DNA from 3 places in the Streptomyces sp. NPDC005925 genome. Region 2 is predicted to be linked to each of the others. Evidence: riboswitches for the same ligand, from Rfam matches in the RefSeq annotation. Region 2 holds a riboswitch; each other region holds the start of a gene.

Region 1 (10,147 bases), on a different contig from region 2:
GGCGGCGTGCTCGCTCTCCGTCTGACCCGCGGTTCCCGCCCGGCCGTCCAGCTGCGCCGCCTGCTGGTCGCGACGGCGTCGGCGGGCACCGCCTTCCTGCTCCTGTGCGCCCTCGGGCACGCGTTGAGCCACCCGCCGGGGGACGCCGTGCCGCGGCTCGCCTGGTGCGCGGCCCCGCTCGCCGCCACCGTGCACCTCGCTGCGGCCGTCGCCCGCACCGACCCGGGCACCCGGCCCCGGCCCGGCCTGTCGGCGATCGGCCTCGGCCCCGCCCGCATGATGGCGATCTCGGCGACCACCACGGCCCTGTCCTGCGCGCTGGGTTCGACGGTGGCGCTGCTGTTCTTCGTCCAGCTGCGCGGCGACGTCACCGGCATGCCCTTCGACGGCGCCGCCGAGTTCCTCGCGGCCGGCCGGCCGCTGCCGTTCCCCGCGACCCTGACCCTGCTCTGCCTGACCCCGGCCGCCGCGTCCGTCGCGGTGGCCGTGCTGCTGCGCCCGCGGGACGACCGGGAGGAGGCACTGCGCCGGGCGGCACGCGCCCACCGGTGGTCCATGACGTACGGACGTGTCGCGGCGAAGGCGGGCGCGAAGGACGGCGGCAAGACGAACGGGGGGACGGCTACGGCGGGGGCCGTGGCGTCGGCCGGGACCACCGGTGCGCACGGGACGGCCGTGCTGAACGGCAACGGCGGCATCGCGGTCGCCGACCGCCCGCCCACCCCGGCCCCGGCTCCCGGCCCGGAGGCACTTCCCGGCACTACGGCACCGGACGGCGCACCCGCCGACCCTGCTCCGGTCCTTCCCGGCTCCCTCGTCCAGGACCCCCTCACCGCTCCCGCCGGTCTGCCCTGGGGCGTCGCCGTGGTGGCCGTCGGGCTGGCCGTCGAGGCGTACGGGGGCCGCACGGCGGACGGTGGCGGGTTCGCCCTGCCCGGCGGACTCGGATCCGGTTCCGTCACCGCGCTGACCGGCCTGGTGCTGAGCGTCATGGGCCTGGCGCTGGCCGGTCCCGGCCTCACCCACCTGTGCGGCCTGCTGCTCCAGGCGGTCCGGCCGGGCGCCGTACGGCTCCTGGCGGGCCGGGTGCTGATGGCGGAGGCCCCGCGCCTCGGCCGCCCCCTCGGTGTCGTGTGCGCGGTGACGGCCGCGCTGTACACCTCGGCGGCGCTGTACGACACCCGCGACCCCGGGCCGGGCCCGCTCACCGTCCTGGGCACGGTCCTCGTGACCGGCTGCACGGTGGCGACCCTGCTGATCACCGCCGTGGAGGCCAAGCAGGCCCGCGCCGAGACCACGCAGGCGCTGCTCCGCCTCGGAGCGCCCGCGACGTCGTTGCGCCGTGCGGCCCAGTTGCGCACCGGAGCCCTCCTGGCCGCCTGCCTGCCGCCGACGCTGCTGGTCGCGGAGCTGGCCGCGCTGCCCCTGGCCCGGTGAGACGGGGCGCCGTGCGCGGTGTGGTCGGGAGAGTGCCGCCGGTGCGCCGATGAGTTCCGCGGGCGCGCCCGGTCTACCCCTCGAACGGACGAGGAAGGCCGGACGCCCGCACGGCCGGGACGCCGGGACGATCAGGGAGAGACCGCACATGTACCAGCAGATGATTTTCGTGAACCTTCCGGTGAACGACCTCGACGCGTCGAAGAGGTTCTTCACCGGGCTGGGCTATTCGATCAACGCGCAGTTCAGCGACGAGAACGCCGCCTCGGTGGTGATCAGCGACACGATCGTGGCGATGCTGCTCAAGAAGGAGTTCTACTCGACGTTCACCACCAAGGAGATCGCGGACGCCGGCAAGACCAGCGAGGTGCTGCTCTGCCTGAGCGCCGAGAGCCGCGAGAAGGTCGACGAACTCGTCGAGAAGGCGCTCGCCGCGGGCGGCACGGAGCCCCGCGAGCCGCAGGACCACGGGTTCATGTACGGCCGGGCCTTCGACGACCCGGACGGCCACACCTGGGAGGTCGTGTGGATGGACCCGTCCACGATCGCGGGATGACGCCGCTGAAACGCCCGGGCGGTTAATAAGACGGCAAAGCCAACGGGGTTGGCCGACTTCTGCGTTGACACTGCTTATGCGGCACTTATAAACCAGTGAGGTTCATGGGTGAGGTGATGTCTCATCACTGCGCCCTCAACCCCCCCGCATTTGCGTATCACGCGAAGGACCAAAGTGACAGTCCTGTCCATATCCCGCCGTACCGTTGCACGCTCCGTGCGTGCACTCGGCGTTGTCTCCGCGTCGGCCGCACTCGCGATCGCCGCTTCGGGCAACGCGCTCGCCTGCAACATCAGTGAGTTCTCCGCCGCCGCCAAGTGCGACGGCGACAAGGGCGTCATCACCGTCACCGATGTCGACCCGTCCGGCGTTCCGGCCACCATCACCGTGTACCTGCAGAGCAACGGTGCCGACGCGAAGATGGTCGGCGAGCAGGTCGTCAAGGGCTCGCGCGACGGCGCCACCATCTCCTTCTCGGAGGAGTGGAAGCCGAAGGCCGAGTACCGCATCCACGTCAAGGCCGGTTCGTACGTCGACGAGGACATCAAGCCGAACGTCGTCGCGCCGGACACCGCCTGCAAGACGGAGTCCACGCCGACTCCCACGGAGCCCGCTCCGACGAAGCCCGCGGAGTCGGCCACCCCGACCCCGTCCGAGTCGGAGTCGGAGAGCGCCCCGCCCGCGGACAGCGCGCCCTCCCCCGCCGGTGACTCGAACCTCGCCGAGACCGGTGCGGACTCCAACACCGGTCTGATCGCCGGCATCGCCGCGGCCCTGGTCGCCGTCGGTGGTGGCGCGGTCTTCTTCGGCCTGCGCCGCCGCGGAGCGAACAGCAACAGCTGACGCCCCACAGTCGCCGCGGGGTGAACAGCCACGGCTGACACCCCGCGCGACACACGGACGGCCCGCCCCCGGATACCCGGAGGCGGGCCGTTTGCGTGCGGTGCCGCCCACCGCGTGGCCCACTGCTCAGGGCGGCAGATGGGGCGTCCACGACTCGGCCGCCTACCGCTCGGCCGTCCTCGGCTCGGCCGTCCACTGCCTGGGCGTCTACTGCTTGGCTGTACCCGGCCCGGGCGTGCCGCGTTCGGCCGCCGGAGCCGCGTCCCTGTCCCGTCCCGCCGCTCCGGGCCCGTCGAGGACCACAATCTCGGCCGCGTCGAACACCACCCCGACCTCGTCCCCGACCTCCGGCGCCGCCCGCAGCGCACACGCCGCCTCCAGCCGCGGCGCGTCCTCCGGCCGGAGCCGTACGGCGACATGGGTGCCCCGGAAGGTGCGGGCGGTCACCGTGCAGCGCAGGCCCTCGGCGGCGGCCACCAGGCGCACACCGGCGGGCCGTACGAGCAGTGTGCGCGGGCCCTGCGGCGCGCCCCCGGACACGGGCACCTTGCCCCACGGCGTGTCCGCGGCCTCCCCGGTCACCGTGCAGTCCGTGACGTTGTCGAACCCGAGGAAGCGGGCGACGAAGGCGTCGGCCGGCCGCTGCCACACCTCGAGCGGCGTCCCCGTCTGGGCGATCCGTCCGTCCCGCATGACAACGACCCGGTCGGCGAGGGCGAACGCCTCGCCCTGGTCGTGGGTCACGGCGAGCACGGTGGTGCCCAGCCGGCCGAACAGTTCCCGCAGTTCGACCACGAGCCGCTCGCGCAGCGACCGGTCGAGCTGGCCGAGCGGCTCGTCCAGCATCAGCAGGCGCGGCCGGGGCGCCAGGGCACGGGCGAGCGCGACCCGCTGCTGCTCACCCCCGGACAGCGCCGCGACGGCCCGGCGCCCAGCCCCCGGCAGCCCGACGAGGTGGAGCAACTCCGCCACACGCGCCCGCTGTTCCTCCTTGGACGCGCCGTGCATACGCAGCCCGAAGGCGACGTTGCCGCCGACGTCCCGCTGCGGGAACAGCTGATGGTCCTGGAACATCAGACCCACCCCGCGTTGGTGCGCGGGCACACCGGCCTGGTCCCGCCCGTCCAGCAGCACCCGCCCGGAGTGCAGCGGCTGCAGCCCGGCGACGGCACGCAGCAACGTGGACTTGCCGCTGCCGCTGGGCCCGAGGACGCACACGATCTCGTGCTCGGCGACGTCCAGGCCGACCGCGTCGAGGACGGGCCGCCCGCCGAGGCGTACGGTCGCGGCGTCGAGGCTCAGCAGCATCAGAACTCCCCGGTCCGGTCTGTCCGCAGCCGCTCCAGCGCCAGCAGCGCCACGGCGCACACGACCATCAGCATCGTCGAAAGGGCCATGGCCTGCCCGTAGTTGAGGTCGCCGGGGCGCCCCAGCAGCCGCGCCACGGCCACCGGCAGCGTCGGGTTGTCGGGCCGCGCGATGAACACCGTCGCCCCGAACTCGCCGAGCGACACCGCGAACGCGAACCCGGCCGCGACCAGCAGCGCCCGCCGCACCATCGGCAGGTCCACCTCACGCCACACCCGCCACGGGGAGGCCCCCAGCACGGCGGCGGCCTCCCGCAGCCGTACGTCCACCGCGCGCAGCACGGGCAGCATGGCCCGTACGACGAAGGGGACGCCGACGAGTGCCTGGGCGAGCGGCACGAGGATCCAGGAGGCCCGCAGGTCGAGCGGCGGCTCGTCGAGAGCGATGAGGAACCCGAAGCCGACCGTCACGGCGGACACGCCGAGCGGCAGCATCAGCAGCGCGTCGAAGCCGCGTACGAACGCCCCGGTGTCCCGTCTGGTCAGCGCGGTGGCGGCGAGCGTGCCGATCACCACGGCGATGGCGGTGGCGGCGAGGGCGTACTGGAGGGAATTGGCGAGGGCCTCGATCGGCGGCACGAGGAACACTCCCCCGTCGTCGGTCAGCGCCCGGTAGTAGCCGAGTCGCGGCGCGTCCAGGGAACGCCGTACCAGCACGGCGAGCGGCAGAAACAGCAGTACGGCGACCGTCGCGACGACGCCGGCCAGCAGCGCCCACTGGCCCGTGCCGCGCGGCCGGCGCGCGGTCACCGAGGCGTCGACCAGCCGCAGCGCGGTCTCCCGGCGCCGCACGGTCCGGGCGTGCAGGGCGAGGATCGCGCCGACGGCCGCGAACTGGATCATCGTCAGGACGGCCGCCGTGGACAGATCGAAGATCTCCGAGGTCTGCCGGTAGATCTCGACCTCCAGCGTCGAGAAGGTGGGCCCGCCGAGGATCTGGACCACACCGAACGACGTGAAGGTGAACAGGAAGACCATGAGCGCGGCGGCGGCCACGGCGGGCGCCAGCGCGGGCAGGGTGACCTGCCGCCAGGCCCGCAGCGGGGAGGCGCCCAGCATCCGCGCGGCCTCCTCCTGCCGCGGGTCGAGCTGGGACCACAGCCCGCCGACGGTCCGTACGACGACGGCGTAGTTGAAGAAGACGTGGGCGAGCAGGATCGCCCACACGGTGGTGTCCAGCCGTACGCCCCACAGCTCGTCCAGCAGCCCGCCGCGGCCGACGAGTGCCAGGAACGCCGTACCGACGACGACGGTCGGCAGCACGAACGGCACGGTCACGAGCGCCCGCAGGACCTGTTTGCCGCGGAACGCGAAACGCGCGAAGACGTACGCGCCGGGCAACGCGATCAGCAGCGTGAGGGCCGTGGAGACGAGCGCCTGCCAGGTGGTGAACCACAGGACGTGCCGCACGCCGGGATCCGCCAGCACGTCCAGGATCCGCCCGGGGTGCCACGACCCGCCGGCCTTCAGGCCGCGCGCGACGATCGCGGCGACCGGGTAGGCGAAGAACACCGCGAAGAACGCGACGGGCACGGCCATCAGCCCGAGCCGCGCCGCGTTCCCGCGCCGCCTGGCGGCTACTTCAGTACGAGCGAGGTCCACGACTTGACCCACTGGTCACGGTGATCGGCGATCTTCGCGGGTTCCAGGGTCTGCGGAGAGGCGGCCTGCGGCCCGTACTTCACGAACTCCTCGGGCACCGCGGCGCCCTCGACCACCGGGTAGACGAACATGTTCATCGGCATGTCGTCCTGGAACCGCCTGCTGATCAGGAAGTCGAGCAGCGCCTTGCCGCCCTCGCCGTTCCGGGCGTTGCTGAGCAGCCCCGCGTACTCGACCTGCCGGAAGCACGTCCCCCGGGCGACCCCGGTCGGCGCGGTGTCCGGCTTGGGGTCGGCGAAGACGACCTCGGCGGGCGGGGAGGACGCGTACGACACGACGAGCGGCCGGTCGCCCCTGGCCTTCCGGCCGCCGGCCGAGCCGGAGAACTCCTCGTTGTAGGCCTGCTCCCAGCCGTCGACCACCTTCACGCCGTTGGCCCTGAGCTTCTTCCAGTACCCCTGCCAGCCTCCGTCTCCGTACTTGGCGGCGGTGCCGAGCAGGAATCCGAGCCCGGGCGAGGAGGTGGCGGCGTTCGAGGTGACGAGAAGATCCCTGTACCGCGGCGCGACAAGATCGTCGAAGGACTCGGGCGGGTTCAGCTTGTGCTTGCCGAACCAGGCCTTGTCGTAGTTGACGCAGACATCCCCGGTGTCGACGGCCGTGACCCGGTGCTCGCTCTCGTCGGCCCGGTACTCGGGCTTGATGTTCCCGGCCCCCTCCGGCTCGTACGGCTGGAACAGGCCGTTGTCGAGCGCGCGGGACAGCAGGGTGTTGTCGACGCCGAAGAAGACGTCCCCCTGCGGGTTGTCCTTGGTCAGGATCGCCTTGTTGACGGCGGCGCCGGCGTCCCCGTCCTTGAGGACGCGGACCTTGTACCCGGACTCCTTCTCGAAGGCCGCGAGAACGCCCTTGGACACGGCCCACGAATCATGGCTGACGAGCGTGACGGTCGTGGACCCGCCGCCCGCACCCTGCCCGTCGTCGGACGACCCGCAGCCGGCGAGGCCACCGACCATGCCGAGCCCGACGAGAAGGACAGTGATCCGCTTCTTGGTGGTGCTGGAAATACCCACTGAATTCCTCCTGGGTTGACCAGGAAGAGACGCGGCCCTGCCCGCGAACCCCGGAGGTTCGCGGGCAGGGCGCAACAGCTCGAGTGATGACCGATCTCCCTACCCAGAATGACCTGGGCGAGGTTCGGAGGGTCTGCGGCCGGTGCCGCACTCTCAGCGCTGTGGCGCTCCCCTGTCGGAATATGAAGATGTCCGTACGCCGGTCAGATTACCTCTCGCTGGCGGCGAGCTGACCACACGCCCCGTCGATCTCCTGTCCACGGGTGTCCCGGATCGTCACCGGCACACCGTGCGCGGCGATCGCGTCGACGAACGCCTTCTCGTCCTCGGGCCGCGACGCGGTCCACTGGGAGCCGGGCGTCGGGTTCAGCGGGATCAGGTTGACGTGGACGGGCCTGCCCTTGAGCAGCCGTCCGAGGCGGTCGCCACGCCATGCCTGGTCGTTGATGTCGCGGATGAGGGCGTACTCGATGGACAGCCGCCGCCCCGACTTCCCGGTGTACTCGAACCCGGCGTCGAGGACCTCGCGCACCTTCCAGCGGGTGTTCACGGGGACGAGCGTGTCGCGCAGTTCGTCGTCGGGGGCGTGCAGCGAGATCGCGAGACGGCACGTGAAGCCCTCGTCGGCGAACCGGTGGATGGCCGGCACGAGACCGACGGTCGACACGGTGATCCCGCGCTGCGACAGCCCCAGCCCGTCGGGCTCGGGATCGGTGAGCCGCCGGATGGACCCCACTACGCGGTTGTAGTTGGCGAGGGGCTCGCCCATACCCATGAACACGATGTTGCTCAGCCGGGCCGGCCCCCCGGGCACCTCTCCGTCCCTGAGGGCCCGCATCCCGTCCACGATCTGGTGGACGATCTCGGCGGTGGACAGATTCCGGTCCAGCCCGGCCTGCCCGGTCGCGCAGAACGGGCAGTTCATCCCGCACCCCGCCTGCGAACTGATGCACATGGTGACCCGGTCCGGGTAGCGCATCAGCACCGACTCGACGAGCGTCCCGTCGAACAGCCGCCACAGCGTCTTGCGGGTGGTCCCCTGGTCGGTCGACAGATGCCGTACGACCGTCATCAGCTCGGGAAGCAGCGCGTCCCGCAGCCTGGGGCGGGCGGCGGCCGGAATGTCGGTCCACTGCTCCGGGTCGTGCGCGTACCGCGCGAAGTAGTGCTGCGAGAGCTGCTTGGCGCGAAACGGCTTCTCACCGATCGCGGCAACGGCCTCCTTGCGCTCGGCGGGCGTGAGGTCGGCGAGGTGCCGCGGCGGCTTCTTGGCTCCGCGCGGGGCGACGAATGTGAGTTCTCCGGGCTTAGGCATGGCCGTACCAGTGTCGCAGATCGATTTCGCCTGACCTGCGACGGTCGCCAGGGACACCTGTCGTCGGTGGTCGTCACTCGTCGTTGCCGGTCCCCCTCGGACGGCCCGGACGGCCCGGCGACCGGGTGGCGGGCTCCGCCCCTCGGTTGAGGCGGCGCCCCGCCTGGCCTCCGCAGCATCTCGGACTCGGGCGGCTCAGCGACGGTTACCCGGTCCCCGTGGGGTACTCGACTTCACGTAATGCACATAACTTATAAAGCGGGAGGTATCGGAATGGCGACGCAGCCCCAATCGGACATGGCAACGCATCCCGACATCCTTGCCATGCGCAATCGGCATGAGATGGCCGAGCGTGTCGCGACTACTCCCATGGCACAGGCCGTCGAGGCCATGGCCCTGATCACAGGCCTGTACCTGGCGGCCTCACCGTGGATCGCGGGTTTCAACAATTTCTCCACCTTGGCGGTCAACAATCTGATCGTCGGCATCGCGTACGCCGTGATCATGAGCGGTGGCTTCGGCCGGGCATACGAGCGGTCGCACAGCATGGCGTGGGCCGCTTGCGCGCTCAGCGTGTGGACGATCTTGGCGCCTTGGGTTGTGGCAGGTGACGTCAGCACGACCAGGACCATCGTCAACAACATCGTCGTCGGCGTGATCGCGCTCCTGCTGGCCCTCATGGCCGCCGCAGCCGCCCGACCGGTGAGTCAGTCGTCCGGCGACCGCTCTTCCGCGCGAAGGTGACAGCAATCGTCCATCCGAAGGCCGCAACCGGCCTCGACCCACCACTCACCCCAGCCCCCGTCCCGTACACCGTCGACCCACACACCGTGGAGCGGGCGTGGTTCATGGCGTCCAGGTGAAGGGCGCCGCTGTGCGAACGGCCTGGACGCCCTGGGCCACGTCTGCTCGACTCTGCCTGGGTCGATGGCGCACGGGGGCGTACGGGATGGGAGCACCCCACACCCGCCCCAGGGCGCCCGCTCGAGAGCCCATGAGTCCGTGCGGTCTGCGCGCGTGAGCCCGCGAGTTCGCGTGCGCGCGTATGAGCTTGTGAACGCATGACAAAGGCTCGCCGCCCCGTACGGACGGCGAGCCTTCGCCTGCGGTTGCGTACCGGACGCGTCAGCCGGAGCCCACGAACAGCACCAGCAGCAGCCACACCACGGGTGCCGTCGGCAGGAGGGAGTCCAGACGGTCCATGATGCCGCCGTGGCCGGGCAGCAGCGTGCCCATGTCCTTGATGCCCAGGTCCCGCTTTATCATCGACTCACCGAGGTCACCGAGCGTGGCGGTGGCCGAGACCGCGAGCCCCAGCAGCAGCCCCTGCCACCAGCGGCCGTCGTCGATGAGGAAGTGCAGGCACAGCGCGCCCGCCGCCATCGCGAACGCCACCGCGCCGAACAAACCCTCGCGGGTCTTTCCGGGGCTGATGCGTGGCGCCAGCTTGTGCCGCCCGAAGCGCCAGCCCACGGCGTACGCGCCGGTGTCGCTGACCACGGTGAGCAGCAGGAACGTCAGCACCCGCCACGGCCCGTCGTCGGCCATCAGCATCATCGTGACGAACGTGGCCAGGAACGGCACGTAGAAGGCCGAGAAGACGCCGGCGGTGACGTCCTTCAGGTAGCCCTCGGGCGGTTCCGTCATGCGCCAGACCAGCACCGCGAGCGCCGTCAGCGCCATCGTGATCCAGGCGCCCTCGGCGCCGCGCACATACCCGGCGACCACCATCGCCGCGCCGCCGATCGCCAGCGGCACGAGGGGGGCCTTGATGTCCTTGCGCTCGTCGAGACGCTTCGTCAGCTCCCACAGGCCGACGACGACGGCGACGGCGACGACGCCGACGAACACGGCCTTGACGACGAACAGCGACGCGACGATCACCGCGCCGAGCCCGACACCGACCCCTATCGCCGCGCCCAGGTCCCGTCCCGCGCTCTTCTTCCGCGGCTCA
Region 2 (10,147 bases):
GGTCTCGGCGCCCAGGTCACGGGCGTAGGACAGGCCCACGGAATGGAGGCCGCCGGCGACGGGGACATGGCCGCCGACGGGATTGCGGGAACGGCCGGACTGCTGACTCTTCACCCTGCCAGGGTGTCATGCCGTCGGCCCGCTCCCGTCGGCGGACCTCCGCCCCCGACGGCGGACCCCGAGGCCGTCAGCGGATCTTGAGGGTGACGGCCGAACCCTTGGGGGCCTTCTCCCCGCCCGCCACGGACTGCCCCTCGACGGTGTCGCCGAACAGGCCGAGCAGGCCGCGGTCCTCCTTCACCTCGAAGCCGGCCGCCTCCAGCTTCTCCTTCGCGTCGTCCACGCTGTCCCCGACCACGTCCGGGACCGCGACCAGCACCGGACCCCTGGACACCGTCAGTGTCACCGTGTCGCCCTCGGCGGCCCGGCTGCCGGGCGCCGGGGACTGCCGCGCCACCTGGCCCTTGCCGTGCTCGGAGTTGACCTGCTTCTGCGCGACCCTGACCTTCAGACCGGCCTCGGTCAGCTCGGCCCGGGCGTCCGCGAGGTCATCACCGGTGACGTCCGGCACGTCGACCGGGCTGCCCTTGCTGACGGTGAGCGCGACGGCCGCGCCCGCGCGGACCGTGATGCCCGATGCCGGAGCCGTCGAGATCACGAAACCGCGCAGCACGTCGTCGCTGAACTCCCGGGTGACCATGCCCGGCTCCAGGCCCTCGCGCTCGAGGATCTCGCGGGCCTTGTCGAGCCGGGAGCCGGCCAGGTCCGGCATCTTCACGTTCTTCGGGCCGTCGGAGATCGTCAGTGCCACGGAGTCGTTCTGCCGGATGCGGGCGCCCGCCTCCGGGTCCGTGCTGATGACCGTGCCCCGCTTCACCGTGTCGCTGTGGGCGTGCCGGACGGCGCCCACGCCGAGCCCCGCCTCCGACAGCCGGTCCCTGGCCTGCGCCTCCGTCTTCGTCAGCAGCGGCGGGACCTTCGTGAACTGTCCGGAGTTGATGTACCAGACGCCCAGCAACAGCAGCACCGCCAGCCCGATCACCAGCGGAACGCGCCCGCGCAGCCCCGCACCCCGGCGCGGCGGAGGCGGCGGCGGGGACTGGAGGCGGCTGGTGTGGTGAACTCCCGCCGCCTCGTCGTCCTCGTCGACCGGCAGCAGGCGCGGCACGGTCAGACCGCGCGCGATCACGCTCGTACGGTCGTCGGCGATGTCATGGTCCGAGGCGAGCGACTGCGGCGGTACCGCGTCCAGCTGGGCGGCGCCCAGTGCGGCACGCGTCTCGCGAACCCGCGCGAGCAGCGCCACCGCGTCGTGCGGCCGGAGCGCCGGGCGGCGGGCGGTGGCCGACGCGACCAGTTCGTCCAGCTCGTACGCCATGCCCGGCACGGCGGCCGACGGCGGCGGCACGTCCTCGTGCATGTGCTTGTAGAGCACGGTCGCGGGGGAGTCCCCGGTGTGCGGCTTGCCGCCGGTCAGCATCTCGTGGAGGACGACACCGCACGCGTACACGTCGACGCGCGGGTCCGCCGTCCCGCTCTCGATCTGCTCCGGTGCGAGATACGCCACGGTGCCCAGCACGGCCCCGGTGGTGCTCGTCACCGTGTCCACGGCCCGTACGAGGCCGAAGTCGGCGACCTTGACCCGGCCGTCGTCCCCTATGAGGACGTTCTCCGGCTTCATGTCCCGGTGCACGAAACCGGCGCGGTGGGCGGCGCCCAGCGCGGCCAGCACCGGCTCCAGGATGTCCAGCGCGGCCCTCGGCCGGAGCGCGCCGCGCTCGCGCAGCACGTCACGCAGCGTGCAGCCCGCCACGTACTCCATGGCGAGGTACACGTACGGGCCGGCGGTGCCCTGGTCGAAGACCTGCACCACATTGGGGTGCGCGAGACGGGCCACCGACTTCGCCTCCCGGATGAACCGCTCGACGAACGACCCGTCGGCCGCGAGCGCGGGGTGCATCACCTTGAGTGCGAGCACGCGGTCCAGGCGGGTGTCCACGGCCCGGTAGACCGTGGCCATCCCGCCGACGGCGATCCGCGCCTCGACGCGGTACCGCCCGTCGAGCAGCTGCCCGACCAGAGGGTCCTGAAGGGTCGTGTCCACGCAGGCGAGTCTACGAGCCGCCACCGACAACCTGGACCAATGCAGACCTCTGCAGCCGACCTGTGACGCTTCCCACCGGGGGACGCACCGCGGGCCCCGGCCGGTCCGTCAGAAGGCGGGGCGCTCCGGGTCCAGCACCGCCCGGCCCTCCACCGGGGACGACGCCTCCGCGAAGTGCCGCCGGGGAATCCGCCCCGCGCGGCGGGCCAGCCGCCCCGCCTCCACGGCGCGCCGCATGCCGGCCGCCATCAGTACCGGCTGCCGGGCCCGGGTGACCGCCGAGGCGAGCATCACGCCCGCGCAGCCCAGCTCCATGGCCAGTGCCACGTCGGACGCCGTCCCCGCACCCGCGTCCAGGATCACCGGCACGCGCGCGTGCTCGACGATCAGCTGGAAGTTGTGCGGGTTGCGGATGCCGAGCCCGGATCCGATGGGCGACCCGAGCGGCATCACGGCCGCGCAGCCGATGTCCTCCAGTCTCCGCGCCAGCACCGGGTCGTCGTTCGTGTACGGCAGCACGGTGAACCCGTCGTCCACCAGCGTCTCCGCCGCGTCCAGCAGCTCGACCGGATCCGGCAGCAGGGTGCGCTCGTCGGCGACGACCTCCAGCTTGATCAGGTCCGTGCCGAGCGCCTCGCGTGCCAGGCGCGCGGTGAGCACCGCCTCGCCCGCGGTGAAGCAGCCCGCCGTGTTCGGCAGCACCCGGATGCCGAGCCGGTCCAGCACCGTCAGCACCGAGCCGTGCACGTCGGGGTCGACCCGCCGCATCGCGACGGTCGTGAGCTGCGTCCCGGAGGCCACCAGCGCCCGCTCCAGGACGTCGAGGCCGGGCGCCCCGCCGGTGCCCATGATCAGACGGGACGTGTAGGACGTACCGCCGAGGACGAAGGGGTCGTCGGCCATGGTCAGCCTCCTTGGACAGCGGTGAGGACCTCGACGCGGTCGCCCTCGGACAGGGGCGTCGACGGCCACTTCGCGCGCGGGACGACGGTTTCGTTGAGGGCGGCGGCCACGCCGGCCGGCGCCGCGGTGAGCGATGCCACGACGGCGTCGAGAGCCGTACCGGGCCGGAACTCCCGGGGGTCCCCGTTGACGGAGACGTTCATGCGGTCTGCTCCGTGAGTGCGGTCTGCTCCGTGTGCGCGGACGGGTCCGTGGGGGTGGTGGCGTCGAAGCGCCTCGGGGTGAAGGGGCGGGCCTCCTCGGGCAGCTCCCCGGTGACCAGCGCGTGCGCCATGGCGTCACCGGTGACCGGCGTGAGCAGTACGCCGTTGCGGTAGTGCCCGGTGGCCAGCAGCAGCCCCGGCAGCCCGGTCGGGCCGAGCAGCGGAGCGTTGTCCGGGGACCCGGGACGCAGCCCGGCCCGGGTCTCCGTCAGGGGCAGCTCGGTGAGGCCCGGCACCAGCTCGTGCGCGTCGCGCAGAAGCTCGTACACGCCGCCCGCCGTGACCGTGGTGTCCCAGCCCATCTCCTCGCTGGTCGCGCCGATCACCAGCTCGCCGTTCTCGCGGGGCACCAGGTACACATGACCGCCGCGTACGACGGCACGCACCGTGCGGTGCAGGAACGGCGCGTACCGCTGCGGCACGGCCAGCCGTACGACCTGCCCCTTCACGGGTCGAACGGGTGGCAGCACGGCGTCCGGCACACCGGCGAGCCGCCCGCTGAGGCTGCCCGCGGCGAGGACGACCTGCCCGCCGGTGAGCGCGGTGCCGTCGGCGGTGACGACGCCGGTGGCCCGGTCCCCAGAGACGGTGAGCCGCTCGGCCCACTGCCGGTGGAACACCACTCCGGCCCGCTCGCAGGCGGCCACGAGCGCGCGGGCCAGGCGCCGCGGGTCGACCTGGTGGTCCCCGTCGACGCGCAGCCCGCCGCGCACACCCGGCGCCAGCATCGGCTCCAGGCGCCGGCACTCCCGCCCCGACAGCCACTCCGACTCGAGACCCGACTGCCGCTGGAAGGCGTGCAGTTCCCGCAGGTGGGCGCGGTCGTCGGCGTCCAGCGCGACAGCGAGCGTGCCGCAGCGGCGGTAGCCGAGGTCGTGACCGGTGAGGTCGGTGAGCTCCGCCACGAAGCGGGGATAGCGTCCGGCCGACACCAGGTTGAGGGCGAGCAGGGTCTGCTCGCCGTAGTGCAGTTCGGTGACGCCGGCCAGCATCCCGGCGGCCACCCGGGCGGCCCCGCCGCCCGGCTCCGGATCCACCACGCCGGTGGCGAGACCGCGCTGCGCGGCCCGCCAGGCCGTCACCAGTCCGATGATTCCGCCCCCGACGGCGAGGACGTCGGGGGTACGCGTGAGCGACATGGGCGTCCAGCCCCTCCCTTCGCCGGCATGACCCGGATCAGGTTCGTACGGTCGGAGGCCGCCAGCCTCCCTCTCAGCCCGGTGCGTCCGGGCTCCCGCGAGTGCTTTACGTTGGCCACCCTAACCCGCCCCGCCCGCACCGCTGAGGAGTCATCGCCGTGGCACGTTCACTCGACAACCTCGTCCTCGCCCCCGTCGCCGACCAGGCGCCCGGCCAGGTGGACACCCGCACCCGCTTCACCTACCACGAGCAGGACGGCGTGATCTGGGCCGACTACGCGGGCGGCGACGTCGTACGCGGGCACCTCGTGGGCACCCGGCGCGGCGACCGGCTGGACTTCCGGTACGTACAGCTCACACGGGACGGGGGCACGGCCTGCGGGCACTGCGTGTCGGCCGTCGCCGACCTGCCCGACGGGCGCGTGCGCCTGGAGGAGACCTGGGCGTGGGAGTCCCGGGAGGGCAGCGGGACCAGCGTGGTGGAGCAGGCCACGCCCGGCTGACCCGCCTTCGGGAGCCTTCAGGTGTCTAAGGTGATCGGGTGAGCGAGCAGACGCAGGACCGGGCAGGGGACACGGCACGCCGCGTGGTCGTCGTGGGCGCGGGCATGGCCGGTGTGCAGACCGCCGTCGCCCTGCGGGAAGCGGGCTTCACCGGCACCGTGACACTGATCGGCGCCGAACCCCACCAGCCGTACGACCGGCCCCCGCTGTCCAAGGCCGTCCTGCTCGGCGAGGCCGAGGACTCCGCCTTCGACGTTGACTTCGAGGCACTCGGCATCGAACTCCGACTCGGCCGCGAGGCCCTGGGCGTCCGCCCCGCCGACCACGAACTCGACACCGCCGAGGGGCCGGTGCCGTACGACGTCCTCGTGCTGGCCACCGGCGCCGAACCGGTCCGGCTGCCGGGCTCCGGGGCCGTGCCCGGCGTGCATCTGCTGCGCACCCTGGACGACGCCGAACGGCTGCGGCCCGTGCTCGCCCGGCAGCACGACATCGTGGTCGTCGGCGCCGGCTGGATCGGCGCCGAGTTCGCCACGGCGGCGCGCGAGGCGGGCTGCGCCGTCACCGTGGTCGAGGCGGCGGAGCGGCCACACGCGGGCGTGCTGCCCGCCGAGGTGGCCGAGCCGATGACCGCCTGGTACGCCGAAGCCGGCGCCGTTCTGCGCACGCACGCGCGCGTGGCGTGCGTCGAGCCGGGCGTGGTGCTCCTGGACGACGGTGCGCGCCTCCCGGCCGACGCGGTCGTCGTCGGCATCGGCGCCCGCCCCGCCACGGCGTGGCTCGCCGACTCCGGCATCGAGCTGGGCACGCGGGGCGAGGTGGTCGCCGACGCGCACCTGCGCACCTCCGCGCCGGACGTCCACGCCGTCGGCGACTGCGCGTCCTTCCCGTCCGGCCGGTACGGCGAACGGCTGCTGGTGCACCACTGGGACAACGCGCTCCAGGGCCCGCGCACCGTCGCCCGGAACATCGTCGGCGAAGCGCTCGGCGAACCACCCGCGGTCTACGACCCGGTGCCGTACTTCTGGTCCGAGCAGTTCGGCCGCTTCGTGCAGTACGCCGGCCACCACACGGACGCCGACACCGTCCTGTGGCGCGGCGACCCCTCCGGACCGGCCTGGACGGTCTGCTGGTTGCGCGACGACCGGCTGGTCGCCCTGCTCGCGGTGGGCCGGCCGAGGGACCTGGCCCAGGCCAGACGGCTGATCGAGGCGGGCGTCACGATGAACCCGCCGCTGCTCGCGGACCCGGCGCGTCCCCTGAAGGCGGCGACGGCCTGACACCCGCGCCGCACCCCCCGTTCCCCGCCGGTACGCGTGCCTGTACACGACCCGCCGGTGCGCCGCGCGGGGGGCTCCGGCTTCCGGCTGTCAGTGGCAGATGGCAGGCTTTGTTCCGTGACCGAGATTGACGCAAAGATCGATGCTCTCGTCCCTGCCTGGCTCACCCTCCCCGACATCGCCGAACAGTTCGGCGTCGAGGTGACGCGTGTGCGACAGCTGGTCAAGGACGGCCAGCTCATCGCCGTACGCCGTGGCGAGAACCGCGCGCTGCACGTTCCCGCCGCCTTCGTCGACGGGGACAAGGTCGTCAAGGGCCTGTCGGGCACCCTGACGCTCCTGCGGGACGACGGCTTCACGGTCGAAGAGATGCTGGAGTGGCTCTTCACCCCCGACCCGAGCCTGCCGGGCACGCCCGCGCAGGCCCTGAGCGAGAATCGCGGCACGGAGGTGAAGCGCCGCGCCCAGGCGCTCGCCGTCTGAACCCGAGCCCGATTGAGCAGAGCATGAATCCGACCTGACACCGTCGGCGTACGGGCCGGTTCGCCCGCCCGGGTCCCGGCCAGGGCCCAGCACGGCCCGGCCACGCCCCGGCCCGTACGCCGCACCCTCGCACCTCCGCGCGCAGACACCCGCATCCGGGTGCCGGCCACTCACGGCACGGCCCGCGCACCTGCCCACGCACCGAAGACCCGGGGGATCCACGCATGCCCGACATACCCGACGCTGCCACCGCCACGGGCGCCGCACGCGCCGCGCTCGGAGACGCCCGCCTCTACCTGTGCACGGACGCCCGCAAGCGCCAGGGTGACCTGCCCGAGTTCCTGGACGCGGTCCTCGCCGGCGGGGTCGACATCGTGCAGCTGCGCGACAAGGGCATGGAGGCCGCCGAGGAGCTGGAGCACCTGACGGTCTTCGCCGACGCCTGCGCCCGGCACGGCAGACTCCTCGCGGTCAACGACCGCGCGGACGTCGCCCACGCCGCCCGCGCCGGCGTCCTCCACCTCGGCCAGGGCGACCTCCCGGTCCCCGCCGCCCGCGCGATCCTCGGCGAGGACGTCCTGATCGGCCGCTCCACGCACGCCCGGTCCGAGGCCGCGGCAGCCGCCGCACAGGACGGCGTGGACTACTTCTGCACCGGCCCCTGCTGGCCCACCCCCACCAAGCCGGGACGCCACGCGCCCGGCCTCGCCCTCGTGCGGTACGCGGCCTCCCTCCGCACCGACCGCCCCTGGTTCGCCATCGGCGGCATCGACCTCGGCAACCTGGACCAGGTGTTGGAGGCCGGCGCCCGCCGGGTCGTCGTCGTCCGGACGATCACCGAGGCGGACGACCCGGGGGCCGCTGCGGCGGAGCTCGCCGAGCGGCTGCGCGGGGCGTGACCGAGGCGCGGACGGCCCTCTGACGGCCCGGGCGCCGCGTCGGGGTCATCGGAGCGGGGAGCGGAGCTCTCCCGTGGCCCTGTCGGAGCCCTGCGGGGTCCAGTCTGTCCAAGGATTGGACAAGAAGTGGACAATCCGGTCAAAAATTCGGCATTCGGTTGGGGTACCGCGACCGCCTGGCTAACCTGCGGGTATGGCCCTCGGAACCGCATCCACCAGGACGGATCGCGCACGGACGGTGCGCGACATCCTCGCCGGCGGCAAAACGACGTACTCCTTCGAGTTCTCGGCGCCGAAGACACCCAAGGGCGAGCGGAACCTGTGGAGCGCGCTGCGCAGGGTCGAGGCGATCGCGCCCGACTTCGTCTCCGTGACCTACGGGGCCGGTGGCACGACGCGCGCCGGCACGGTCAAGGAGACCGAGCAGATCGTCGCCGACACCACGCTCACCCCGGTCGCCCACCTCACCGCGGTCGACCACTCCGTGGCGGAACTGCGCAACATCATCGGGCAGTACGCCGACGCGGGCATCCGCAACATGCTCGCCGTGCGCGGCGACCCGCCGGGCGACCCGATGGGCGAGTGGGTCCCGCACCCGCGGGGGCTGACGTACGCGGCCGAGCTCGTCCGGCTCATCAAGGAGTCGGGTGACTTCTGCGTGGGCGTCGCGGCCTTCCCGGAGATGCACCCGCGCTCCGCCGACTGGGACGCCGACGTCGCGCACTTCGTCGACAAGTGCCGGGCCGGCGCGGACTACGCGATCACTCAGATGTTCTTCCAGCCGGAGTCGTACCTGCGGCTGCGTGACAAAGTCGACGCGGCCGGCTGCGACACGCCCGTCATCCCCGAGGTCATGCCCGTGACCAGCGTGCGGATGCTGGAGCGGCTGCCCAAGTTGAGCAACGCCTCGTTCCCCGACGCCCTGAAAGAGCGGCTCCTCACCGCGAAGGACGATCCGGCGGCTGTACGCTCCATTGGGATCGGGTTCGCCACGGAGTTCTGTGCGCGACTGCTGGCCGAGGGAGTCCCCGGACTGCACTTCATCACGCTGAACAACTCCACGGCGACGCTGGAAATTTACGAGAACCTGGGCCTGCACCATCCACCGCAGGCCTAGACCGGCCGCACGGACGTACGACACACTGCCGTAGCGGTCACTGGGAGAGGGGCGTACATGGGCTGGACGGTCCTCTACATCGCGTTCGGCATCGTCGCGCTGTGGCTGCTGGGCGAGGTGCTGCTCCAGTACAAGGCGCGTCTGCGCTGGCGGCTGCTGGCCTTCGGCGGATTCCTCGGCGTGGTCCTCGGTGTCCTCATCCCGTCCGTCGTCGTGATCGGTCTGGGCGCCGCCGCCTTCGCGGTCGGCCAGACCTACGTCACGCTGTCGTTCCGGCGCGGCTTCGCGTCCGGCTGGGCGGTCAACGCACCCGCCCTCAGCAGCAAGACCCGCCGCTACGACCGCGACCGCGACGAGGCCCTCGTACCCGAGGCCGCCGACAGCGGCTACGGCGACGGTGCGCCCACACAGAGTGACGACGGCATGCCCTACGCGTCCGACGCCTACGACCGCGACGACGTCTTCGCGCCCGCGCCTCCGGCTTCCGCGCCGATGCCCGCCGAGGCCACCGCGGTCTACGAGCCGCAGCCCATGCCCGACGACACCAGCGCCTACGGCATATACGGCGCCGAGACCGGCTACCCCCAGGCGGACCCGCAGCACGCGGCAGCCGCCCAGGGCACCGACCAGAACTACGCCTACGGGTACAGCACCGGCTACGACCAGAACTACGGCTACGACACCACGGGCCAGCAGCAGTACGCCGCCTACTCCGACCCGTACATCGGCACCCAGACCTACGGCGGCGCCCCGTACGACCCGGCGGCCTACGGCCAGCAGGGATACGGGCAGCAGCAGGGCTACACCCAGGACCAGTACGCGGCGGGCGGCTACGGCGGCGAGACCCCGGCCGACGGCGTGTGGGTGCCGCAGCAGCGCAGCACCGACCCCTACGGCGGGGAGATGCCGCCCGAGCAGCCCTACCCGTACCAGGGCGAGCAGCAGCAGCCGCAGCAGCAGCCCATGCAGGGCAACGGGTACGACGAGCAGCAGTACCGCTACTGAGCGGTGCCACCGCGCACTCGGCTGTCGCTGCCGACCGCTCACCGCTGGCGGCCCGTCGCGGGCACGCTCACTGTGAGCCGCGGAAGTCCGGTCCCTCCACGATCAGCCCGGCCACCAGCGCGCCCGACATGCCCGCGTGCGGCAGCCCGCCGCCGGGGTGGGCCCAGCCGCCGACCGTGAACAGCCCCGGTATGCGGGTGCCGTTCGACGGGTGCAACAGCCGACCGCCGGCCGCGGCCAGCGCGGGCGCGGGAACCGCACCGGAATCGGAGCCGGTCTGGGCGGCGACGTGAGCCGGTGTGCGCACCTCGCGCCAACGGATCCGCCCGCGCAGACCGGGAACGGCGCGTTCGGCGGCGGTGATCATGGCCTCGGTGTGATGCTCGAGGACCTCGGAGTCGGCCCCGTTTCCTGAGCCGGGCCGGGCCGGCACGGTCGACGTCAGCGTCAC
Region 3 (10,147 bases), on a different contig from region 2:
CGACCGCACCGACAAGCTGGTGCCGCTGGGACAGGAGGGCGCACTCGCCGACTTCGACGCCCACCTCGACGAGGCGCTGGACCGCATCCTGGCGGACCAGGGCGCCGGCTGAGGGCGCCCGACAGCCTGGCGTTGGCGTAACGCTTCGCCAGACGTGGAGGGACGCACGGAACGATCAGACCGGGGTGGGTAAGGGCGGCAGGACGGTTTCCGGCGGCGAGTGACCCGCCTCGCCCCCCGGCCGCCCACCGCCCGCCCCGCTCCTTGCGGCATCCGTGTCAGCGTCCGGGCCCGACACGGGTCGGTCCCGGCACTCTCACCGTTTGCGCGCGCCGGGCGGTCCGTCACCGCGACCGCGACCGCACACCGCGACCGCGTCACGGGCCCGGCCGCCGTCACCGCTTGCGGCGCCGGCCCCGTCCGCCGCTGCGGGCCGCGACCGGAACAGCCGTCTGCGCCGGGGGGACGCCGCCCGTTTCCGTCCGGTCGGCGGAGACCACCAGAGCCGCGAGACCCGTGGTGACCGGCACCGAGGCGACCAGGCCGATCGAACCGACCAGCGTGCGCACGATCTCCTCGGCCACCAGCTCACTGTTGGCGACCGTCCCCACACTGCTCTGCGCGATCGAGAACAGCAGCAGCAGCGGCAGCGCGGCGCCCGCGTAGGCGAGGACGAGCGTGTTGACGACCGACGCGATGTGGTCCCGGCCGATGCGGATGCCCGCGCGGTACAGCCCGCGCCGGCCCATCGACGGGTTGGCCTCGTGCAGTTCCCAGACCGCCGAGGTCTGCGTGACCGTCACGTCGTCCAGGACACCGAGCGAACCGATGATGACGCCGGCCAGCAGCAGGCCGCTCATGTCGATCGACGGATAGAGACCGTGGATGAGACCGGTGTTGTCGTCGGTGTTGCCGGCGAGCGCGGCCCAGCCGATGAACAGCGAGCCGAGGACCCCGATGATCAGCAGGGAGATCAAGGTGCCGAGCACCGCGACCGACGTCCTGGCCGACAGACCGTGACACATGTACAGCGCGATCAGCATGATGGCGCTCGACCCGACCACCGCCACGGCCAGCGGATTCGAACCCTGCAGAATCGCCGGCAGCACGAAGAAGTTGAGCACCAGGAAGCTGATGGCCAGCGAGACCAGCGCCATGACGCCACGCAGCCGACCGACGGCGACGACGGCGAGGGCGAAGACCCCGGCGAGCAGCGCCATCGGGAATCGGCGGTTGACGTCGGTGACCGAGTACTGCAGGTCCTTCGGAGCGGAAGGCTCGTAGGCGACCACGACCTCTTGGCCCTGCTCCAACTGCCGTGACTGGTCCGGCTGCACGATCTCGATGAACGTACGGCCCCTGTCCTTGCCCGAGTCGATGCGGATGGTCGCCTTCTTGCAGGTGCCGGTCGCCTGCTGCTGGGCTGAGGAACCCTCGGCCGTGGAGGTGTCGCCGGTCGGCGTGCCGCCCGAGACGTTGACGGACTCGCAGCTCACCTTGTCCACCGTGGTGACCGTGGCCTGCTGCGTCTGCCGGTCGAAGCCGACACCGGTGCGCTCGTGCGGCGGGGCGCCACCGGGCCAGAGCACCGCGAGCCCGACCAGCACCGCCGCGGCGAACGGGATGAGGACGGCCGCGATGACCTTGCGCAGCTGACGGGACGCCGGAGCCGCAGGACCGTGCGCATGGCTGTGCGCTTGCCCGTGGCCGTGGCCGTTCCCGTCGGCACTGGACCCGGCCCCGGGCTCCTTGCCGTCGTCACCGGCCCCCGGACCGGGTCCTTCGGGACCGTGTCCGTGACCTCCTGAGCCGTGCCCGTGTCCGGGGCTGGCGCCTCGGCCGCCGCCGGTGCCGCGCGGGGGCTCGGACGGTGGGTACGGAGGATGCTGCGTCGTGGTCACCGACCGATCATCGCAAGAAACAAAGGGACCCTTCTGTTCACCGCGCCCGAATTGCCGCTAGCGTGGGGGCACCTTTTGTACACGCGGGAGCTCGGAGCACCGGGCTGAGAGGGCGCTGACCTCCGTCCCAGCGATGTTTCACGGGAAACATCACCGAAGTCGGGTGACGTTCCCCACGAAGCGTCGGCAGACGGAAACCGCTGCGTCGACCGCCGAACCTGTTACCGGGTAATGCCGGCGTAGGGAGTTAGGTCTCATGACCGACAAGGACGCACGCACGCCTGCCTCCGAGCAGCCCCGGTCCGACGGTGCGGCCGTCGGACCGGCCGAGGGATCGAGCGGCACGCAGACCGGGAAACCCATCGGCGGGCACAAGGCGTACGTCGCGGGCTCGCGCCCCGACCTGCGGGTGCCGGTCCGTCAGGTGCACCTCACCAACGGGCAGTCCGTCACGCTGTACGACACGTCCGGCCCGTACACCGATCCGGACGTCGACACCGACGTCCGCCGCGGGCTGTCTCCGCTGCGCGAGAACTGGATCGTGGCCCGCGGGGACACCGAGGAATACGCGGGCCGGCCCGTCCGTCCCGAGGACGACGGGATCAAGCACACCTCACCGCGCGGAGGACTGCGCAACCTCGACGCGGTCTTCCCCGGCCGTCCACGCCAACCGCGCCGCGGCCGGGACGGCCGGGCGGTCACCCAGCTCGCGTATGCGCGACGTGGTGAGATCACGCCCGAGATGGAGTACGTGGCCATCCGGGAGAACGTGTCACCCGAGGTGGTCCGCGAGGAGATCGCGGCAGGCCGCGCCGTACTGCCCGCCAGCATCAACCACCCCGAGACCGAACCGATGATCATCGGCAAGCGGTTCCTGGTGAAGGTCAACGCCAACATCGGCAACTCGGCGGTGACCTCCTCCATCGAGGAGGAGGTCGAGAAGATGACGTGGGCGACCCGCTGGGGCGCCGACACGGTCATGGACCTCTCCACCGGCCGCAACATCCACACCACCCGCGAGTGGGTCCTGCGCAACTCCCCCGTCCCGATCGGCACGGTCCCGCTCTACCAGGCCCTGGAGAAGGTCGACGGCCGGGCGGAGGAGCTGACCTGGGAGATCTACAAGGACACGGTCGTCGAACAGGCCGAGCAGGGCGTGGACTACATGACGGTCCACGCGGGGGTGCGCCTGGCGTACGTGCCGCTGACGGCCCACCGCAAGACCGGCATCGTCTCGCGCGGCGGCTCGATCATGGCCGCCTGGTGCCTGGCACACCACAAGGAGTCGTTCCTGTACGAGAACTTCGAGGAACTCTGCGAGATCCTCGCCGCCTACGACGTCACGTACTCCCTCGGTGACGGCCTCAGGCCGGGCTCGATCGCGGACGCCAACGACGAGGCGCAGTTCGCGGAACTGCGCACGCTCGGGGAACTCAACCGGGTCGCGAAGCGTTTTCACGTACAGACCATGATCGAGGGCCCGGGACATGTCCCGATGCACAGGATCAAAGAGAACATCGACCTTCAGCAGGAGATCTGCGATGAAGCTCCGTTCTATACCCTCGGCCCGCTGACCACGGACGTCGCGCCGGCGTACGACCACATCACCTCGGGCATCGGCGCCGCGATGATCGCCTGGTGGGGCACGGCAATGCTCTGCTACGTCACGCCCAAGGAACACCTGGGCCTGCCCGACCGGGACGACGTCAAGACCGGGGTCATCACCTACAAGATCGCGGCGCACGCGGCCGACCTCGCCAAGGGGCACCCCGGCGCGCAGGAGTGGGACGACGCGCTGTCCGACGCCCGGTTCGAGTTCCGATGGGAGGACCAGTTCAACCTGGCTCTCGACCCGGACACGGCACGGGAGTTCCACGACGAGACGCTGCCGGCCGAACCGGCCAAGACGGCCCACTTCTGCTCGATGTGTGGGCCGAAATTCTGTTCGATGAAAATCTCGCAGGACATCCGGCGCGAACACGGCGGCAGCAGGACCGAGATCGAGGCGGGCATGGATCAGAAGTCGGAGGAGTTCGCGGCAGCGGGTAACCGCTTGTACCTGCCGATAGCGGACTGAGACGGCGGCGGTTCCGGAGGTTCCTGGGCGTTCAGGGCCTCCGGGCGGCGCCGGTCACGGCTACTCCGGCTGATGGTCCGGGCCTCCGAAGTCCGGGCTTGTGTAGTCCGGGCTGGAGAAGCGCGGGCGTCGGCCGGTTCCGTCGTCGCCGGGGCTGCTGAACCCGGGACGGTCGTAGCCGAGGCGGGGCATGCGGCTGGTCGGTGCGGGCGGTGCCGTACCGCGCGGCACGGTCGTCGAGCCCGGGTCGGTCAGGGCCTCCTGGAGGAACGGCAGGACGCCGCGCTCCAGCAGGGCCGCGAGCCATGCCTCCCGGGCCCTGGTCACTTCCGCGTCCGGCGCGCCGTACAGACCGGCGTCGTCCGGCGGCCTGTTGCGCAGCGCGGTCAGCAGCAGCCCCGCGGCGGCGACGAGGATCGCGATCGCGGTCAGGGCGCCGAAGACCCACCCGGTGGTGAGCATGGTCCGGGCGAACGCAGGTTCGGGCGTGAGCATCTTCAGGAGGTACCCGACGAGCAGGAAGATCGCTGCGGCGGTGCCCGCGAGGACGGGCGCCAGAACCGCGACGACTGCGGCCGCGCCCGCACCGGTGGTCTCGGCGACGTCGCCCATCGCGGTGTTGGGCCCCACGCCGGCCGAGCCCGACTCGGCGGAGCCGGAGTCGCGGCCGGATGACGAGGCGGAGGGGACCGGGCGGCGCAGTTCCTCGCGGACCTTGATGTAGTGCTGGTACTCGGTCGCCGCGGCCGCCGTGATGAAGGCGGTGGCGCCCAGCGCCATGGTGCGCAGCTGTTCGGGGGTGAGCCCAGCGGCCGGATCCGGGCGGTGTGGTGCGGAGCGCAGCGCCTCATCGAGGAGCCGCTCGTACTCCTGGCGGTCCTCGCTCAGCAGGTGCTGCGGAACGCTGTTCATGTGCATCCCCCGATGCTCCGTAGGGCTTGGGGCTCGCATGCCGACGAGCCGTCGGGCAGAAACGGAGGGGAGCCTGCTACGGATAAGCCGATGGTAGAGCGGTGACGGCGCGTGGTGACAGGGGGTTTGCAGAAATTGGGTCCCGGCCCGCGCGGTCGGCGCGCCGGCCAGCCGTGCCGGGCGTCGGCCCGGCGAGGGCTCAGATGTCCAGGGGAAGTTGCTGGACCAGCAGCTTCCCGGCCATGGTCACCCCGCCGTCCATCGCGATGGCGAGTCCGTCGGCGTAGACGTGCGGCCCGTTGACGACCGGGCCCGCGTTGTCCTCGCCGTCCTCGGAGCCCACTTCACCGAGCAGGTAGGGAATCGGGCTGTGGCCGTGAACGATACGGGTGCCGCCGTACGTATCGAGGAGGGAGCGAACGGCGTCGGAGCCGCCTTCGTCGCGGAAGGAGAAACGCTTGGTGAACTTGCGGAAGAGATCCCAGACCTCGTCCGCGTCGTTGCGCGTGATCGTCTCGCGGACGGTGTCGTTGACCTCCTCGATGGAGGCGCCGTAGTCCAGGTAGGCGGTGGTGTCGGAGTGCACGAGCAGGTGCCCGTCCACTTCCTCCATGGCGTCGAGACGGGCCATCCACTGCAGGTGGTGGTCCTGGAGACGGTCCATGTCGGTCTTCTGCCCGCCGTTGAGCAGCCAGGCCGCCTGGAACGTGGCGGTACCCGCGCCGGAGTTGACGGGGGTGTCGCCGAACCGCTTGGCGCCGAGCAGCAGCAGCTCGTGGTTGCCCATCAGCGCCTTGCAGTAGCCGCCGGCCGCGGCGGCCTCGGCGGACAGCCGCATGACGAGGTCGATGACGCCGATGCCGTCCGGTCCGCGGTCGGTGAAGTCGCCGAGGAACCACAGCCTGGTGGTGCCCGCGCACCAGCGACCCGCGGCGTCGACGAGGCCCTTGTGCTGGAGCGCCGCCGTCAGCTCGTCGAGGTAGCCGTGCACGTCGCCCACGACGTACAGGGGGCCGGGACGGTCCGCGGGCTGTGGCGCGGGGTCGGGCACGGCCTCGGGTTCGACGACCACCTGGACGGTGTCGCCCCGGTTGATCACGGGCATGTCGCGCTGCGTGGGCGTGTACGACTCAGGGAACTCCACCGGTTCCTCGACGGCGCCGGCGAACGGAACGGGCTGCGAACCGCCGACGTACGGAGCGGTGTCGTGGACGTACGCCGGCACCCGGAAGTCGCGCAGCGTCGCCGTCCGCTCCACCTCGGGTCCCTGACCGGCCCCCTGAGTCATCGACCCCTCCACCATCGCGCCGCAGCTGCACCGCTTCGGACTGCCTGGTCGCAGCGGCCCGCGGTGTCGTGGGCCCATCATAGGAATGCGGATCGCGCCATGTGATGACCCAGGGGTGGTGAATCGGAGCGAGACTCCTGATCGCCGAGGCTTTCGCCCCGATTGGGCCTGGCTTCGGCCTCCCCTGACCGGCACCGACGCGGTTCTACTTCTCCTCGGGCGACCGCGGCGGACTGACTGTCGTGCGCGGCGAACGTCGCTGGGACGAGGCACGCACGATCAGCTCTGTCGGTATCACCTGCGTGACCGGCTGCTCCGAATCGAGGCCTTCGATGGCGTCGATGAGCAGTTGGACCACCGCCGTGCCGATGCGGCGCGGCTTCAGGGAGAGCGTGGTCACGGGCGGGTCGGTGTTGGCGTACACGGTGGACTCACTGCAGCAGACCAGCAGCAGGTCGTCGGGGATGCGCAACCCGTACCGGCGGGCGGCTGCGAGGAGGTCGGTGCCGTTCGGGTCGAACAGCCCGTAGACGGCGTCGGGCCGGTCGGGCCGGGCGAGCAGGCGATCGGCGGCCACGGCGCCCGCGCACGGGTCGTGCGCGGGGTAGGTCTCGTAGACGGGGTCCTGTCCGACGCGTTCGCACCAGCGCAGGTACGCGGTGGTGGACAGTTGGGTGTACGTGTCGGTCGTGGTGCCGGTGAGGAGGCCGATGCGGCGTGCGCCGGCTTCGGCGAGGTGGTCGAGGATGCCGAGGACCGCGTCCTCGTGGTCGTTGTCCACCCAGGCGGTGACCGGCAGCGATCCGGCCGGGCGGCCGTCGGAGACGACGGGTAAGCCCTGGCGGACGAGTTCGCTGACCACCGGGTCCTGGTCGGAGGGGTCGATGACGACCGTGCCGTCCAGGGCGACGTTCGACCACACGTCGTGGCGGGAGGTCGCCGGGAGGATGACCAGGGCGTATCCGCGGGCGAGTGCGGCGGACGTGGCCGCGCGGGCCATCTCGGCGAAGTACGCGAACTCGGTGAAGGTGAAAGGTTCATCCCCGTACGTGGTCACGGTCAGGCCGATGAGTCCTGACTTGCCGGTGCGGAGCGTTCTTGCGGCCGCCGAGGGGCGGTAGCCCAGTCGGTCGGCGACCTCGCGTACATGGCGGCGGGTGGCGTCCGGGAGCCGGCCCTTGCCGTTGAGGGCGTCGGAGACGGTCGTGATGGAGACTCCGGCGGCGGCGGCAACGTCCCTGATGCCCGCCCGACCCGGCCGGTTGCCTCGGCGTGAGGTTTCCGCGCGGCTCACCTGGTGCTTCCCTGCTGCTGTCATGGCGAGCCGATAGTAGGGCTCATGCGGTGGGGTAGTGCCGACGCTTCGGCATTCGTTGACAGGCACGTTTCTGCATGGCTGCAATGGGTTAACTGCCTACGAAAGTAAGGTAGTTGTGTGGTTTGGCGCGGATACCTGACTTGTGGACGCGCGCGGGCCTGCACAGTCTCTGATGTTGCGAAGAGGTCTCAACTCACCTTCACGAGGGACGCGCGCCACGGCGTGAACCACCGGCGCACAGATATATCTGAGGCGCGCCCCCGGTTCGTGCGCCTTCGGGTGCTGTTGCACCTGATGTCAGTGTGGCGGACGAGGAACGTAAGGAGCCTCATGGGTGGGGTGCACCCGGTGTCGCCTTGCCCGGGTGGCCACGCCCGCCCCCGCACCGCCTCGGCATGTGCGTGGCCGGAGCCTCTACGCAGCGGAAGCGAATCCTCATAAGGTGAGAAGTATTGGATGTCGGGTGGTCATGAGGAGGACTGCGGTGAGCGAGACGAGCCCCAAGCTGCGTGCCGAGCTGGAGGGTATCCCCACCTACAAGCCGGGCAGGCCGGCCGCCGCGGGTGGCCCGGCGGCCTACAAGCTGTCCTCCAACGAGAACCCGTATCCGCCGCTGCCGGGTGTGATGGAGAGCGTCACGGCGTCGGCCGCGTCGTTCAACCGCTACCCGGACATGGCCTGCACGGGACTGATGAACGAGCTGTCCGAGCGGTTCGGGGTGCCCGCCTCCCATCTGGCCACCGGAACCGGCTCGGTCGGTGTCGCGCAGCAGCTTCTGCAGGCGACCTCGGGGCCCGGCGACGAGGTGATCTACGCGTGGCGGTCGTTCGAGGCGTACCCGATCATCACGCAGGTCAGCGGTGCGACCTCGGTGCAGGTGCCGCTGACGCCGGGCGATGTGCACGACCTGGACGCGATGGCGGACGCGATCACCGACCGGACCCGGATGATCTTCGTGTGCAACCCCAACAATCCGACGGGCACGGTGGTCCGGCGCGCAGAGCTGGAACGCTTCCTCGACCGGGTGCCCGGCGATGTGCTGGTGGTGCTCGACGAGGCATACCGCGAGTTCATCCGCGACACCGAGGTGCCCGACGGAGTGGAGATTTACCGCGATCGGTCCAACGTCTGCGTGCTGCGGACGTTTTCGAAGGCGTACGGCCTGGCCGGTCTGCGGGTCGGATTCGCCATCGCCCATGAGCCGGTGGCCGCCGCGCTGCGCAAGACGGCGGTGCCCTTCGGGGTGAGCCAGCTGGCGCAGGACGCCGCGATCGCCTCCCTGCGCGCCGAGGACGAGCTCCTCGGGCGGGTCGGATCGCTGGTGTGCGAGCGCACGCGGGTGGTCGACGGGTTGCGGGCCCAGGGCTGGACGGTGCCGGAGACCCAGGCCAACTTCGTGTGGCTGCGGCTGGGGGAGCGCACCGTGGAGTTCGCGGCGGCGTGCGAGCGGGCGGGTGTCGTGGTGCGGCCGTTCCCCGGCGAGGGTGTGCGGGTGACCGTCGGGGAGAACGAGGCGAACGACATCTTCCTGAAGGTGACGGAGGCGTTCCGCAAGGAGTTCTGAGGGTGCCTGCGGGGCGGGCGCGTCTGCGGGCGCGCTACGCCTCGTCGCGATGCCCACCCGGGCGCTGGTTTCACGTGGAACAACGGCGACGTCGGCTGCGAAGCAGAACTCCTCGCCGGGGAAGACTTCGGTAGCCGTAGCCGTAGCCGTAGCCGTAGCCGTAGCCGTAGCCGTAGCCGTAGCCGTAGCACATCCACATCTGGGGCGGGACGGTGTCTGCGCGTCGTGTGTTCAACAAGATGTTGAAGTTTTGCAGGGGGGTTGACTTTTAGGGGACCCCCCTTGGGAGATCGAAAACCGGTGCGTCATACTAGCTTGTGAATGTGAACGCGTTCACAAGCGTGTCCTGATTGCCCCCTTACCGGGTGTGGTGAGACGGACAAGCTGCCTGGTCCACGGCGATGTAAGGAGCGACGACGTGGAATTGGCTTTGGCGCCGGAGACGCTGGCGCGCTGGCAGTTCGGCATCACCACCGTCTACCACTTCCTTTTCGTCCCGCTGACGATCTCCCTCGCCGCCCTGACGGCCGGCCTGGAGACCGCGTGGGTGCGGACGGGCAAGGAGAAGTACCTCAGGGCGACCAAGTTCTGGGGCAAACTCTTCCTGATCAACATCGCGATGGGCGTGGTCACCGGCATCGTGCAGGAGTTCCAGTTCGGCATGAACTGGTCCGACTACTCGCGGTTCGTCGGCGACGTCTTCGGCGCCCCCCTCGCCTTCGAGGCGCTGATCGCGTTCTTCTTCGAGTCCACCTTCATCGGCCTGTGGATCTTCGGATGGGACAAGCTGCCCCAAAAAATCCACCTCGCCTGTATATGGATGGTCTCGATCGGCACCATCCTCTCGGCGTACTTCATCCTGGCCGCCAACTCGTGGATGCAGCACCCCGTCGGCTACCGGATCAACGAGGGCAGGGGCCGGGCCGAGCTCACCGATTTCTGGCTGGTGCTCACCCAGAACACCGCGCTCGCCCAGGCCTTCCACACCCTCTCCGCCGCCTTCCTCACCGGCGGTGCCTTCATGGTCGGCATCTCGGCCTTCCACCTGCTGCGCGAGAAGCACATACGCGAGATGAAGTTGTCGCTG

The links. A riboswitch is a leader RNA that binds a small molecule or an ion and turns the genes downstream of it on or off. The one in region 2 is predicted to bind thiamine pyrophosphate.
Region 1: it holds a riboswitch for thiamine pyrophosphate, as region 2 does, so the genes downstream of both, ABZ354_RS17655 (thiamine ABC transporter substrate-binding protein) here and thiO (glycine oxidase ThiO) in region 2, are expected to answer to the same signal.
Region 3: it holds a riboswitch for thiamine pyrophosphate, as region 2 does, so the genes downstream of both, thiC (phosphomethylpyrimidine synthase ThiC) here and thiO (glycine oxidase ThiO) in region 2, are expected to answer to the same signal.

Annotation. Positions count from the first base shown of each region.
Region 1 covers NZ_JBEXVL010000013.1:94,266-104,412, forward strand. Annotated here, with positions in the region: gene ABZ354_RS17625 (ATP-binding cassette domain-containing protein) at 1-25, shown strand, start outside; gene ABZ354_RS17630 (hypothetical protein) at 7-1,437, shown strand; gene ABZ354_RS17635 (VOC family protein) at 1,586-1,993, shown strand; gene ABZ354_RS17640 (LAETG motif-containing sortase-dependent surface protein) at 2,168-2,836, shown strand; partial or broken gene ABZ354_RS17645 (ABC transporter ATP-binding protein) at 3,131-4,144, opposite strand; gene ABZ354_RS17650 (iron ABC transporter permease) at 4,144-5,805, opposite strand; gene ABZ354_RS17655 (thiamine ABC transporter substrate-binding protein) at 5,781-6,821, opposite strand; TPP riboswitch at 6,957-7,062, opposite strand; gene rlmN (23S rRNA (adenine(2503)-C(2))-methyltransferase RlmN) at 7,087-8,193, opposite strand; gene ABZ354_RS17665 (SPW repeat protein) at 8,467-8,937, shown strand; gene ABZ354_RS17670 (phosphatidate cytidylyltransferase) at 9,319-10,147, opposite strand, start outside.
Region 2 covers NZ_JBEXVL010000002.1:463,627-473,773, forward strand. Annotated here, with positions in the region: gene ABZ354_RS04785 (deoxyribonuclease IV) at 1-114, opposite strand, end outside; gene pknB (Stk1 family PASTA domain-containing Ser/Thr kinase) at 188-2,104, opposite strand; gene ABZ354_RS04795 (thiazole synthase) at 2,213-3,007, opposite strand; gene thiS (sulfur carrier protein ThiS) at 3,010-3,210, opposite strand; gene thiO (glycine oxidase ThiO) at 3,207-4,409, opposite strand; TPP riboswitch at 4,407-4,518, opposite strand; gene ABZ354_RS04810 (hypothetical protein) at 4,568-4,912, shown strand; gene ABZ354_RS04815 (FAD-dependent oxidoreductase) at 4,951-6,192, shown strand; gene ABZ354_RS04820 (Rv2175c family DNA-binding protein) at 6,310-6,675, shown strand; gene thiE (thiamine phosphate synthase) at 6,900-7,574, shown strand; gene metF (methylenetetrahydrofolate reductase [NAD(P)H]) at 7,768-8,691, shown strand; gene ABZ354_RS04835 (hypothetical protein) at 8,749-9,696, shown strand; gene ABZ354_RS04840 (NAD(P)/FAD-dependent oxidoreductase) at 9,764-10,147, opposite strand, start outside.
Region 3 covers NZ_JBEXVL010000011.1:52,478-62,624, forward strand. Annotated here, with positions in the region: gene ABZ354_RS15800 (SsgA family sporulation/cell division regulator) at 1-112, shown strand, start outside; gene ABZ354_RS15805 (YibE/F family protein) at 396-1,901, opposite strand; TPP riboswitch at 1,975-2,164, shown strand; gene thiC (phosphomethylpyrimidine synthase ThiC) at 2,158-3,978, shown strand; gene ABZ354_RS15815 (hypothetical protein) at 4,039-4,896, opposite strand; gene ABZ354_RS15820 (metallophosphoesterase) at 5,090-6,193, opposite strand; gene ABZ354_RS15825 (LacI family DNA-binding transcriptional regulator) at 6,384-7,496, opposite strand; gene hisC (histidinol-phosphate transaminase) at 7,981-9,060, shown strand; gene ABZ354_RS15835 (hypothetical protein) at 9,131-9,298, opposite strand; gene ABZ354_RS15840 (cytochrome ubiquinol oxidase subunit I) at 9,479-10,147, shown strand, end outside.